3 regions of the Pseudomonas sp. GP01-A4 genome follow, and region 1 is predicted to be linked to each of the others. Evidence: predicted binding sites of a transcription regulator. Region 1 holds the regulator's gene; each other region holds the start of a gene.
The links. The regulator FliA, encoded in region 1, starts transcription of late flagellar genes. The targets are predictions, from matches to a motif close to CTAAAGTTTNNNNNNNNNNNGCCGNTAA.
Positions count from the first base shown of each region.

Region 2: the regulator FliA is predicted to act here: its motif matches at 2,433-2,460, upstream of AC3WKX_RS18275 (methyl-accepting chemotaxis protein).
Region 3: the regulator FliA is predicted to act here: its motif matches at 1,939-1,966, upstream of motA (flagellar motor stator protein MotA).

Region 1 is NZ_JBYSWF010000002.1:18,908-23,034, reverse strand. It holds gene flhF (flagellar biosynthesis GTPase FlhF) at 1-1,176, shown strand, start outside; gene fleN (flagellar synthesis regulator FleN) at 1,297-2,130, shown strand; gene fliA (RNA polymerase sigma factor FliA) at 2,127-2,867, shown strand; gene AC3WKX_RS01915 (chemotaxis response regulator CheY) at 3,038-3,412, shown strand; gene AC3WKX_RS01910 (protein phosphatase CheZ) at 3,431-4,127, shown strand, end outside.
Region 2 is NZ_JBYSWF010000031.1:3,950-8,076, reverse strand. It holds gene AC3WKX_RS18280 (SRPBCC family protein) at 1-395, shown strand, start outside; gene AC3WKX_RS18275 (methyl-accepting chemotaxis protein) at 438-2,318, opposite strand; gene AC3WKX_RS18270 (sigma-70 family RNA polymerase sigma factor) at 2,598-3,098, shown strand; gene AC3WKX_RS18265 (FecR domain-containing protein) at 3,095-4,078, shown strand.
Region 3 is NZ_JBYSWF010000005.1:64,235-68,361, forward strand. It holds gene motB (flagellar motor protein MotB) at 1-1,016, opposite strand, end outside; gene motA (flagellar motor stator protein MotA) at 1,020-1,871, opposite strand; gene AC3WKX_RS05325 (HDOD domain-containing protein) at 2,038-3,573, shown strand; gene AC3WKX_RS05330 (rhodanese-like domain-containing protein) at 3,632-4,127, shown strand, end outside.

The DNA.
Region 1 (4,127 bases):
CCCTCGGCCCTGGCGCCGCGCGTGCCGAACATGGAACTGGAAGACGAGCTGCGCAAGACCGCTTCGCGCATTGTCTCGGCCCAGGCTGAACTGAGCATGCGTGGCGACAGCGACGCCTCCACCAATCGCCAGCTGTTTGCCGGGCTGCCGTTGACCGCGTCCGAGCCGCTGGTAGAGCCGACTTTTGTTGAACCACCGCGTCCTGCTGCGCCAGCCCCGGCGCCGGCGGTAGACCAGCGGGTGTTCGACTCGATGCGTTTCGAACTCAACGGCCTGCGTGAACTGCTGGAAGTGCAGCTGGGTTCGCTGGCCTGGAACCAGTTGCAGGGCAGCCAGCCACAACAGGCCAACCTGTGGCGTCGCCTGCAACGCATTGGCCTTTCCGGCCCGTTGTCCCGCGACCTGCTGCAACTGACCACCCAAATTGAAGAACCTCGCCAGGCCTGGCGCATGCTCCTGGCCCACCTGGCGCGGATGATCGTCACCCCGGAAATCGAACCCCTGGAAGAAGGCGGTGTGATTGCCATGGTCGGCCCGGCCGGCATGGGCAAGACCACCACCCTGGCCAAGCTGGCCGCACGTTACGTGCTCAAGTACGGCGCCCAGAACATCGCGCTGGTGAGCATGGACAGCTACCGCATCGGCGCCCAGGAACAACTCAAGACCCTGGGCCGCATCCTCAATGTGCCGGTGACCCACGTCGACCCGGGCCAGTCCCTGGCCAACGCCCTCGACCCATTGCTGCGCAAGCGCGTGGTGCTGATCGACACCGCCGGCCTGCAAGCCAGCGACCCGGCCCTGCGCATGCAGCTGGAAAGCCTGGCCGGGCGCGGGATCAAATCCAGAAACTATTTGGTGCTTGCCACTACCAGCCAGAAGCAGGTATTGACCGCCGCCTACCACAGCTACAAGCGCTGCGGGCTGGCGGGTTGCATCCTGACTAAACTGGATGAGACGGCAAGCCTGGGCGAAGTATTGAGCCTGGCAATCAGTCATGAATTACCGGTCGCCTACCTGACCGACGGGCCGCGGATCCCGGATGATCTGCATCTGCCGCGCCGTCATCAGTTGGTCAGCCGGGCTGTCAGCGTGCAAATGCAGGAAGAACCCAGTGAGGAAGCGATGGCTGACATGTTTGCTGACCTCTACCACAGCCCGAACAAGCGAGTTGGCTGAGGCATCATGGCTTTCTATTTAAAAATGACAGTGAAAAGTATCTACATCGATGGCCTGCCAGCAGTTCGCGCGGCCAACTTATGTAGCCTGCGTCTAAGCAAGACAAGGTAAAGAAATAAAATGGGCAGCATGCATCCCGTACAGGTGATCGCGGTGACCGGCGGCAAAGGTGGCGTCGGGAAAACTAACGTGTCAGTGAATTTGTCCCTGGCCCTGGCAGAGCTTGGCCGTCGCGTCATGCTGCTGGATGCTGACCTGGGGCTGGCGAACGTCGACGTTCTGCTGGGACTGACGCCCAAACATACCCTGGCCGATGTGATTGAAGGCCGCTGTGAGCTGCGCGACGTACTGTTGCAAGGCCCCGGCGGGATTCGCATCGTGCCGGCCGCTTCCGGCACCCAGAGCATGGTGCACCTGAGTCCGGCGCAACATGCCGGCCTGATTCAGGCGTTCAGCGACATTGGCGACAACCTCGACGTACTGGTGATCGACACCGCCGCCGGGATCGGCGAGTCGGTGGTCAGTTTCGTGCGCGCAGCCCAGGAAGTGTTGCTGGTGGTGTGCGACGAACCCACCTCGATCACCGACGCCTACGCCCTGATCAAACTGCTCAACCGCGACTACGGCATGAACCGCTTCCGCGTGCTGGCCAACATGGCCCAAAGCCCGCAGGAAGGGCGGAATCTGTTCGCCAAGTTGACCAAGGTCACGGATCGCTTCCTCGATGTCGCCTTACAATACGTTGGCGCAGTTCCTTACGACGAGTGTGTGCGCAAGGCCGTGCAAAAGCAGCGTGCGGTCTATGAAGCGTTCCCTCGTTCGAAGTGCGCATTGGCGTTCAAGGCTATTGCCCAGAAGGTCGATACCTGGCCGTTGCCCGCCAATCCCCGGGGGCATCTGGAGTTTTTCGTCGAGCGATTGGTGCATCAGACGAGCGCAGGACCGGTGCTATGACAGCCAGCGGCTACAACCTTTACAAGAAGTCGGCACGTGACAGTCAAGTCGAATTGATCGAGCGCTATGCGCCCCTGGTCAAGCGCATTGCCTATCACCTGCTGGCGCGCTTGCCTGCCAGCGTGCAGGTCGAGGACTTGATCCAGGCCGGGATGATCGGCCTGCTTGAAGTGTCGACCAAGTACGACGCGAGCAAGGGCGCGAGTTTCGAGACATACGCGGGTATCCGTATCCGTGGGGCCATGCTCGATGAAGTGCGTAAAGGTGATTGGGCGCCGCGATCAGTGCACCGCAATACGCGGATGGTGAGTGACGCAATTCGCTCAATTGAAGCAAAAACCGGTCGCGACGCTAAAGATCATGAAGTTGCGGCCGAACTCCAATTGAGTCTCGACGATTACTACGGGATTTTGAACGATACCTTGGGCAGCCGGCTGTTCAGTTTCGACGACCTTTTACAGGACGGCGAACATGAAGGGCTGCACGAGGACGGCGCGAGTGCCCATCTCGAACCGTCACGGGACCTGGAAGATGAACGCTTCCAGAGCGCGCTGGCGGACGCGATAGCCAATTTGCCGGAGCGTGAGCGACTGGTGTTGGCGCTGTACTACGACGAAGAGCTGAACCTCAAGGAAATCGGTGAGGTCCTGGGGGTCAGCGAATCGCGGGTCAGCCAGTTACACAGCCAGTGCGCGGCCCGCTTGCGGGGGCGTTTGGGAGAGTGGCGAGCGCGCTGACAGGCAGTGTGGGGACACTGCGAACGATACCGTCCAGGCCCTGCGCCCGGACGGGCTTGGCCCGTGGTGCGCCCCCGGTAGTCCTTTTTGTGTAACGCCTGTTGATTGATATGGCGCGCCCAGGTGCTGGGCGCGTTTAAGACTGCTTGGAGGTCGAATTGGACAAGAACATGAAAATCCTCATCGTTGATGACTTCTCAACGATGCGGCGGATCATAAAAAACCTGTTGCGTGACCTTGGGTTCACTAACACGGTCGAGGCGGATGACGGTATTACGGCGATTCCGATCCTCAACAGCGGGAGCATCGACTTTCTGGTAACGGACTGGAACATGCCGGGCATGACCGGTATCGATCTGCTGCGCCACGTGCGCGCCGATGAAAAACTGCGCAGCCTGCCTGTGCTGATGGTGACCGCTGAAGCCAAGCGTGAACAGATCATCGAAGCCGCCCAGGCCGGGGTCAACGGCTACGTGGTCAAGCCATTCACTGCACTGGCCTTGAAAGAGAAGATCGAAAAGATCTTCGAACGCATCGGTCATTGATGCTGCCACGGGGGAGCTATGGAGCATAAAGAATCATCGCAGGCCGACTTTGAGTCGACCCTGAAAAAACATGCTCATCAACTCGTCGAAAGCCTTGAAAGAGGCCAGTTCGGCGACGCGGTGCAGTTGATCCATGAGCTCAACCAGACCCGTGACCGCGGCCTGTACCAGGAAGTGGGCAAGCTCACCCGTGAGTTGCACAGTGCGATAGTCAATTTTCAGATTGACCCGCACATGCCCCAGGCCGAGGAAATCTCGCAGATCACGGATGCCACCGAACGCCTGTCCTACGTGGTCAGGCTGACTGAGGCGGCGGCCAACCGCACCATGGACCTGGTGGAAAACGCCACGCCTCTGGTCAACGGTATGGCCAGTGAAGCCAAGGCCCTGAGCACTGACTGGGGCCGGTTCATGCGTCGGGAAGTGGGCGCTGAGGAGTTTCGTGAGCTGGCGCGTCGGGTCGAGGGCTTTTTGTCCCGCAGCGAGCAGGAAAACCGCACGGTTTCCAGCAACCTCAATGACATTCTGCTGGCCCAGGATTACCAGGACCTCACCGGTCAGGTGATCAAGCGTGTGACCCAACTGGTCACCGAAGTGGAAAGCAACCTGCTCAAACTGGTGTTGATGGCGGGCCAGGTCGACCGGTTTGCCGGCATCGAACATGACCGCGCAGCGATCCTTTCTGAAAAAGATCCACAAAAACACCTCGCCAAGG
Region 2 (4,127 bases), on a different contig from region 1:
TTGTGGTTGCCTGTGATGCCGCCCGTGCGTGGGCGGTGGTCGGTGACTTTGGCGGATTTGATCGATTCATCCCCGCCTTGTCCCACATCGAAATCACTGGTGCGGGCGCGGGATCGCTGCGCAAGAAGTTCTTCCACGATGGAAATCTGGTAGTGGAGCAACTCAACAGCCGCGACGAGCAGGCCATGCGCATGACCTGGACCACGATCTACAACACCTTGGGCGTAGCACGGTTGTGGGCCGCCATGGATGTCGAACCGTTGGGAGCAGGATCCTCACGGGTGACCTGGACGATCATCGCCGAGCCGGTTGAACCTGGCGCGGAGGGATTTGAGCCGTTTGTGCAGGCATTCGCCGACGGTGCGCTGGCGAATGTGCGAGCGATGTTTGGCTAAAGGAGACAGGAGCGAGCAGGCTCGCTCCTGTGTGTTCATCGATCAGATTTTGAAACTGTCGACCAACTGCTTCAGCCGGTTGGCCTGTTGAGACAAGGCGTCGCAATCCTTCAAGGTTTCGTTGAGGTTGGCCACGCCCTGCTGGTTCAGCAGGTTGATCTGGTTGATGTCGACGTTGAGGGTTTCCACCACGGCGGTCTGTTCCTCGGTGGCGGCCGCTACCGACTGGTTCATCCCGTCGATCTCGACGATCCGCTGCGTCACGCTGACCAGGCGCTCACCGGCCTGGTTGGCGACCTCGACGCTTTCTTCGCTGGAGGTCTGGCTGGCGTTCATCGTGGTCACGGCCTCACGCGAGCCAATCTGCAGCGAGGTGATCATTTTGTGGATCTCTTCTGCCGACTCCTGGGTGCGGTGCGCCAGGTTGCGTACTTCATCCGCCACCACGGCAAACCCACGCCCGGCCTCACCGGCACGTGCAGCTTCAATCGCGGCGTTGAGGGCCAACAGGTTGGTTTGCTGGGAGATGCCTTTGATCACGTCCAGGATGTGGCCGATGTTGTCGGTGCTGGCGTTCAGGGTTTCAATCTGTGTGCAGGACAGGCTAATTTTTTGCGAAAGCTCCGACATCGCCAGGATGGTTTTCTCAACCACCTTGCGCCCATCATCGGCCTGCTCACTGGCACCGCTGGCGTGTTGCGAAGCATCAGCGGCGTTGCGCGCGATTTCCTGCGTGGCGGCCCCCAGTTCGTTGATCGCTGCGGCCACGCTGTTGGTGCGCGCGCTTTGTTCGTCGGAACCGATGATCGACGCGTTGGACGAGGCCATTACTCGCTGGGACAGGTCGTGCACCTGGCGCGTCGCCGAGGAAACTTCGGAAATCGACGCGTGAATACGCTCGACGAATTGGTTGAAGGCACTGCCCAAATCACCGAACTCGTCCTTGCTTTCCACTGTCAGGCGGCGGGTCAGGTCACCCTCGCCCTGAGCGATGTCCTGCATGGCGCGGCCCATGGTGGTCAGCGGGCGCATCAAGACCTGGATCAGGACGCTCAGGAACACGGCAATGGCGGCAACCGCAATGAACATGGCGATCAATGCCGAGGTACGGAACTTACCCAGCGGTGCGTAGGCTTTGTCTTTGTCGATCGACAGGCCGATGTACCAGTCGGCATTCGGCAACCCGCTGATCGGGGTGAAGGACAAAATCCGTTCCTGGCCATTCAAGACCACTTCCTGGCTGAGCTTCTCGATGCGCACGTTGGTGCCGGGATAGATGTCCTTGAGGTTCTTCATCACCTGGTCCTGGTCCGGGCTGACGATCACCTGACCATCACCGCTGACCAGGAATGCATGGCCGATGCCGCCGAAATCCACCGAGTTGATGATCTTCACCAGGGTTTGCAGGCTCAGGTCACCGCCGACCACGCCAAGCAGTTCGCCATTCTTTTTCACCGGCATCGCGATGGTCACGATCAGCCCGCCTACCGCAGCCATGTAGGGCGGTGTGAGCATGGTCTTGTCGGCTGCGACAGCTTGCTTGTACCAGGGGCGCTGACGCGGATCGTAGCCATCGGGCATTTTGGCGTCGGGACGCTGGGTGAACACGCCGTTGGTGGAGCCGACGTAGGTGAACTGGAAGTTGGAGGTAAATGCCGACTGGTCGACCAACCCCGGAAGATCGGCAGAGCTGCCTTGATGGGCCACGTTTTGCGCGAGGCTTTCCAGTACCAGCACCCGCCCGCTGAGCCAATTCTGCACGCTGCTGGCGGTGAGTTCACCGGATTGCTGAATGGACGACTCCAGGTTTTGCCGGATGGTATTGCGCTGCAAGTAGTCGTTGTAGAACGTGAATAACGCGAAGGCCAGAACCACTACGCCTGACGCGGCCAACAGAATTTTATGACTGAACTTGAGATTCATTTCATTGACTTCTTTTTGCCAAAAGGGGGTGAGCGTGCCGGATGCAACATTCCATGTAACGGTATAGGCAGACTCTGCGACTGCTCTATTTCGGTGCACGCATGGCTCGTCAGGCTTTCGGCCAAGGCAGGATAAATATTAGGAATTTGTGAGAAGCATCTGCTTTTAATGTCAGAAACCGACCAGTGGTAGCGCTCTAACGTCAGGAGTTGCAAAATTTTTCAGGCTTGTCGACAATGCGACTAATTATCATTTGTGACGCTTTGCCAGGCCGTGTGAATGCCCTCATCCGAGTACGCAGTACAGACGCTTTACAGCAACCATCATGGCTGGCTGAACACTTGGCTGCGCAGCCGTCTGGGTAACGCAGCGGATGCGGCGGACCTGGCCCAGGACACGTTCGTGCGGCTGCTGCAAAAAACCGAACGTTTCGAACTCAAGGCCCCTCGCGCTTTCCTGCGCACTATCGCGCGGGGCCTGGTGATCGATCATTGGCGTCGCGAAGAAATCGAGCGCGCCTACCTGGAGTCCATCGCGCATTTGCCCGAAGCCTTGGCGCCGAGTGCTGAAGAACGTGCGTTGATTCTGGAATTGCTGGAGTCCATCGCCCGGCTTCTGGACGGACTCAAGCCCAAGGTACGCAAGGCGTTTCTACTGGCTCAATGCGACGGCCTGACTTACAAGCAGATTGCGCAGCAGATGGGTGTATCACTGCGCTCGGTGGAGCGCTATGTCGCCGAGGCGCTTTATCACTGTTATGTGCTGCGGTATGAGGCATGACCTCGATGGATAACACAGCGCGCGCAGGAATCGACCCGCAGGTGGTCAAGCAGGCCATCAGCTGGATGCTGCGTCTGCGTAACAATCGCGCCAATGTCCGCCTGAAGGCGCAGTGCGAGCACTGGCGCGAGGCTCATCATGAACACGAGTTGGCCTGGCAACGCGTGCAGGCACTGCAGCATGAATTAAGCAGCCAGTTGGCGGCGATTCCCGGGGCCCATGTGGCGCTGGAGAACAGTGCCCAGCGCCTTGGGCGCCGGCAGGCATTGAAGGTATTGTCCGGCGTGCTGTTGATGGGTTCGGCGGCCTGGGTCAGCCGAGACCTCACCGGCTGGCAGCGTTGGACCTCTGACCTGGCTACCACCACTGGCGAACGCCGTAGCGTGCAACTACCGGATGGCACGCGCCTGCAGCTCAATACCGATAGCGCAGTGGACCTCGACTTCAACCCGCAACAACGCTTGATCACATTGGTGCGTGGGGAAATCCTGGTGACCTGCGGCGCCGCGGCGACCGCCCCCCTGCTGGTTCGCACCCGCCATGGTTTGTTCGAAGGAATAGACGGGCGATTTGTGGTGCGCCAGGACAGCGATTGCACACGCCTGAGCGTCGCGTCAGGCAACGTGGCGATTCATTCACCGCATACCGCCGACGGGCTTTTCACTCAAGTGCATGCAGGAGAAAGCTATCTGGTGCGTCAGAATGCGGCCGCTCTGGCGCCGCCTTCGGATATGGATACAGGGGCCTGGGCCGACGGATTGATCGTCACCCGCAACATGCGTCTTGCCGACTTCCTGGCGGAGGTAGGGCGCTATCGCCATGGTTATCTGGGCTGCTCGAGCGATATCGCAGATTTGCGCTTGTCTGGTGTTTTTCGCCTGGAGGACACCGAGAAACTATTGGCGATCCTTCCGCAGACGCTGCCTGTGCGCCTGCGCTATCGCACCCGCTGGTGGGTGAGCCTGGAGCGTCAGGCCTGATTATTTTTGGCGTGCCTGATTTATTTTTGGCGGCTTTTTTCCGTGAGTC
Region 3 (4,127 bases), on a different contig from region 1:
CCAGTGGCTGGCTGAGTCGGATCCTTCACACCGCCATCGTCAAACAGGTTCAGCTTCTGCCGCAGCTCATGGGCTGGCAGCGGCTCCTGCTCCGGCGGCAGTGCGTTCGGGTCTGCCGGCACTTCGCCCGGCGCGCCTTCACCCTGGGTCGGTACCGGTGGCGTCGCAGGCGGGTCACCTTCAATTGCACGCTGGGCCTTTTTGGTCAGCACGACGATATCGATGCGTCGGTTGATCGGATTGAACGGATCCTTGGGATCAAACAGCTGCGAGGAAGCAAACCCCACCACCCGTGCCACTTGCGGGTCCGGATAGCTGCCGGCCACCAGTGCACGGCGCGCGGCATTGGCCCGGTTGGCCGAGAGCTCCCAGTTGCCGAAGTCGCCCTGGCCTGCATACGGCTTGGCGTCGGTGTGGCCGCTGATGCTGATCTTGTTCGGCACCGCCTTGATGGTGTCGGCCATGGCCAGCAGGATGTCTTCAAAGTACGGCTTCAAGCGTGCACTGCCGGAATCGAACATCGGCCGGTTGGCGGCGTCCGTGATCTGGATGCGCAAGCCATCCGGGGTGATCTCGAAGGAAATCTGGTCCTTGAACTTCAGCAGTTGCGGGTTTTCCTCAACCTTGGTTTGCAGTTCCTGCAGCAGCAATTCCAGGCGTTCCTGCTCGACCTGTTCGGCCATGCTCTCGACGGTGTCGCGCTCGATCGGGATCTTTTCCTGGGGCGAGTCGGTCTTGATTTCCGGGTTGATGGTGCGCTCTGGCGCCAGTTGCGGCGAACCACCGAGGTCGATCACAAAAGGCGTGCCGCTCTCGGAGAAACCGATGGGGTCCTTGAAGTACCCGGCGATGGCGATCTTCTGTTCCGGCGTAGCGGTGGACATCAGCCACAGCACCAGGAAGAACGCCATCATCGCCGTCGCAAAGTCGGCGAAGGCGATTTTCCAGGCGCCGCCATGGTGCCCCGCAGCGAAGCGCTTGACGCGCTTGATGATGATCGGCTGGTTGTTTTCCATGGCTTAGCGACCGCGAACCGCTTGTTCCAGCTCAGCGAAGCTTGGACGGTGCTTCGGATACAGAACCTTGCGCCCGAACTCCACTGCCAGCGATGGCGGCATGCCGGAAGCCGAAGCCACCAGGCAGGCCTTGATGGCTTCGTAAAGATTCACTTCTTCCTTGGCATCGTGGGCCAGGGACGTGGCCAGCGGGCCGAAGAAACCGTAGGCCGCGAGAATACCGAAGAAGGTACCTACCAGTGCCGCACCTACGTGCATGCCGATGGCTTTCTGGTCGCCTTCACCGAGGGAGGCCATGGTCACCACGATCCCGAGCACCGCGGCAACAATACCGAAACCGGGCATGCCGTCGGCGATGCCGGTCACGGCGTGGGATGGGTGCTCCAGCTCTTCCTTGAGGCTGAACAGTTCCATGTCGAACAGGCCTTCCAGCTCATGGGGCGCCATGTTGCCGGACGACATGATGCGCAGGTAATCACAGATGTAGGCGGTCATGCGCTCGTCTTTGAGCACGGCCGGGTACTTGGCAAAAATCGGGCTCGCCGCGGCGTCCTCGATGTCGCCTTCGATGGCCATCATGCCTTCGCGGCGGCTCTTGTTGAGGATCTCGTAGATCAGCCCCAGCACTTCCAGGTAGAAGGTGTGGGAGAAGCGCGAGCTGAACATGCCCAGCGACTTCTTGATCACGTGCATCGTCATGTAGCCGGGGTTGGCCTGCAGGAATGCGCCGAACGCCGCACCGCCGATAATCAGCACTTCGAAAGGCTGGATCAGCGCCGCAATCTTGCCGTGGGAAAGGACGTATCCGCCGAGCACGCTCGCGATGACGACGATGATGCCGATAATTTTAGCCATAGGGGATGAGTACTTGCGCCGTCGGGTTCAGGGTCATATTCGCAAGAGTTGAAAACTCTTGTTCTACTTATCGGCAAATCTGCGCCAGACTATAGCCCGTTATGGCGAAAAACCAGTTCGGCCCGTCCCGGGCGTGTTGACCGCAAGTGATGATCGCGCCCCAATCATGGCAAATGAAACGACAGTCCCAACTCAAAAACCCGCCACCCTCGCCGCTTGGATAAAGCGCCTGGACGATGTGCTGTTGCCTGTTCCACAGGCGAGCCACGACCGGGTTTGCAAGGCCATCGGCGACAACCGCAGTTCGTTGCGGGATATTGCAGAGCTGATGCAGAACAGCCCGGCGCTGGTGCTGAGCGTGATGCGCGAGGCCAACAACCAGGCCCACGGCAGCCTCGCGGAGCCGGCAGAAAACCTCGAAGTGGCGATCAATCGCCTCGGCCTCAAGCGCACCGAGGAGTTGCTGCGGCGCCTGCCTTCCGTGCCGCTAAATGAAATTCCCGTGGCCCTGCGCCAGCTGCAGATGATCAGCCAGCACGCGTCGCAACAAGCCAGCGGCCTGTTCGCCAGCCGCCTGGCGCGGTTGTGGCAAGACATTCACTGGGGCAGCCTGCTATTCCTTTCGCCGCTGTGGCCGATGGCGATTGCCTATCCCAAGCTGCTGGAAGAATGGGAGCTGCGGGTGATTCACAAGGGCGAATCGGCCCGCACGGTCGAACAGGAGCTGTTCGGCGTACGCCTGCTGGACCTGTGCCTGGGGTTGACCGACACCTGGCGCCTGCCGATCTGGGTGTCCCAGGGTTATACGTTGCTGCTGACGGAACAACGCTTGCTGGTCAAGGCGCTGAGCATTGCCCGTGAAGACGAGCCGTTGCGCCAACAGCAGTTGCTGGATGCCGACCCGAACCTGCGCCGCTGGCTGAACCAGCCGGCCAACACTGTGCTGTTGGCCAACGGCCTGGCGCTGGCGGCGCAGGAGTCCTGGACCTGCCCGCACACCCAGCGCTGGCAATACCTCACTGCGCTTTACCTTCAACAACCGTTGGCCGAAGTGCAGCAACAGTCCCACCAACACGCGGCGATCAGCGCCCGCAGCACCCTGATGCGCGACCTGTGGCACCCGGCGCTGTCGTTGATCTGGCCATGGGATGTGCAGCGCGTTCACCACGGTTTGCTGCCGGCCCCCCCGCCCACCGCCGAGTCCCTGGCGATCTGGCGCAAGCGCTGCACCGAATTGCTCGTAGAGCCGAGCCGCTTTGCCAATGCCATGCACCTGACCACCTGCGCCAAGGAAGCCCTCGTGGCCTGCGGCATGCAACGGGTGATGCTGCTGATGGCGGACAAAACCTTGAGCACGCTACGTGTGCATCAAGTCGACGGCCTGCCGAAGGACGCCGACCACATGAGCCTCGACGTGGCGCAAAGCACCCTGCTGCAACGCCTGCTGGCCAAGTCCGCCCAGGTGCGCCTCAACCCCGACAACCACGCCCAGTTCTCGGCACTGCTGCCGCCGGAACTGCGCCGCCTGTTCAAGGGCGAACACCTGCTGCTGCGCTCCCTGAGTTGCAATGGCCGGGTGGTGATGCTGATGGTGGCCGACCAGGGCGGCGGGCCGTTCTCGGAAACCACCGTGCAGGCCTTCGGTAAAACCGCCCAATGCATCGAAAAGGCCCTGCACAGCTTTACCAACCGCAGTGCCTGACGCTTGCGCTACAATCGCCCTCCCTTAGCGCCCAATTTTTATGCCCAGGAGACCTCACATGCCTGACTTCTCTGGCTTGCCGCTGGTCATCGAGGCCAGTGACCTGCTCGGTCGCCTCGATGCCGAACACCTGATCCTGGTGGACCTCACCAGCGCTGCGCGTTACGCCGAAGGGCATATCCCCGGCGCACGCTTTGTCGACCCCAAGCGCACCCAACTGGGCCAGCCACCAGCGCCGGGCCTGCTGCCGGGCAAGGCTGATCTGGAAAAGCTGTTCGGCGAACTGGGCCACACTCCGGATGCCACTTACGTGGTGTACGACGACGAAGGCGGTGGCTGGGCCGGGCGATTCATCTGGATGCTCGACGTCATCGGCCACAAGAAATACCACTACCTCGACGGCGGCCTGCTGGCGTGGCTGGAAGAAAAACACCCAGTGTCCACCGAGGTACCGGCCAGCGCCGGCGGCCCGGTCAGCCTTACGTTGCATGAAGAACCCACCGCCACCCGCGAGTACCTGCAAAGCCGCCTCGGCGCTGCCGACCTGGGCATCT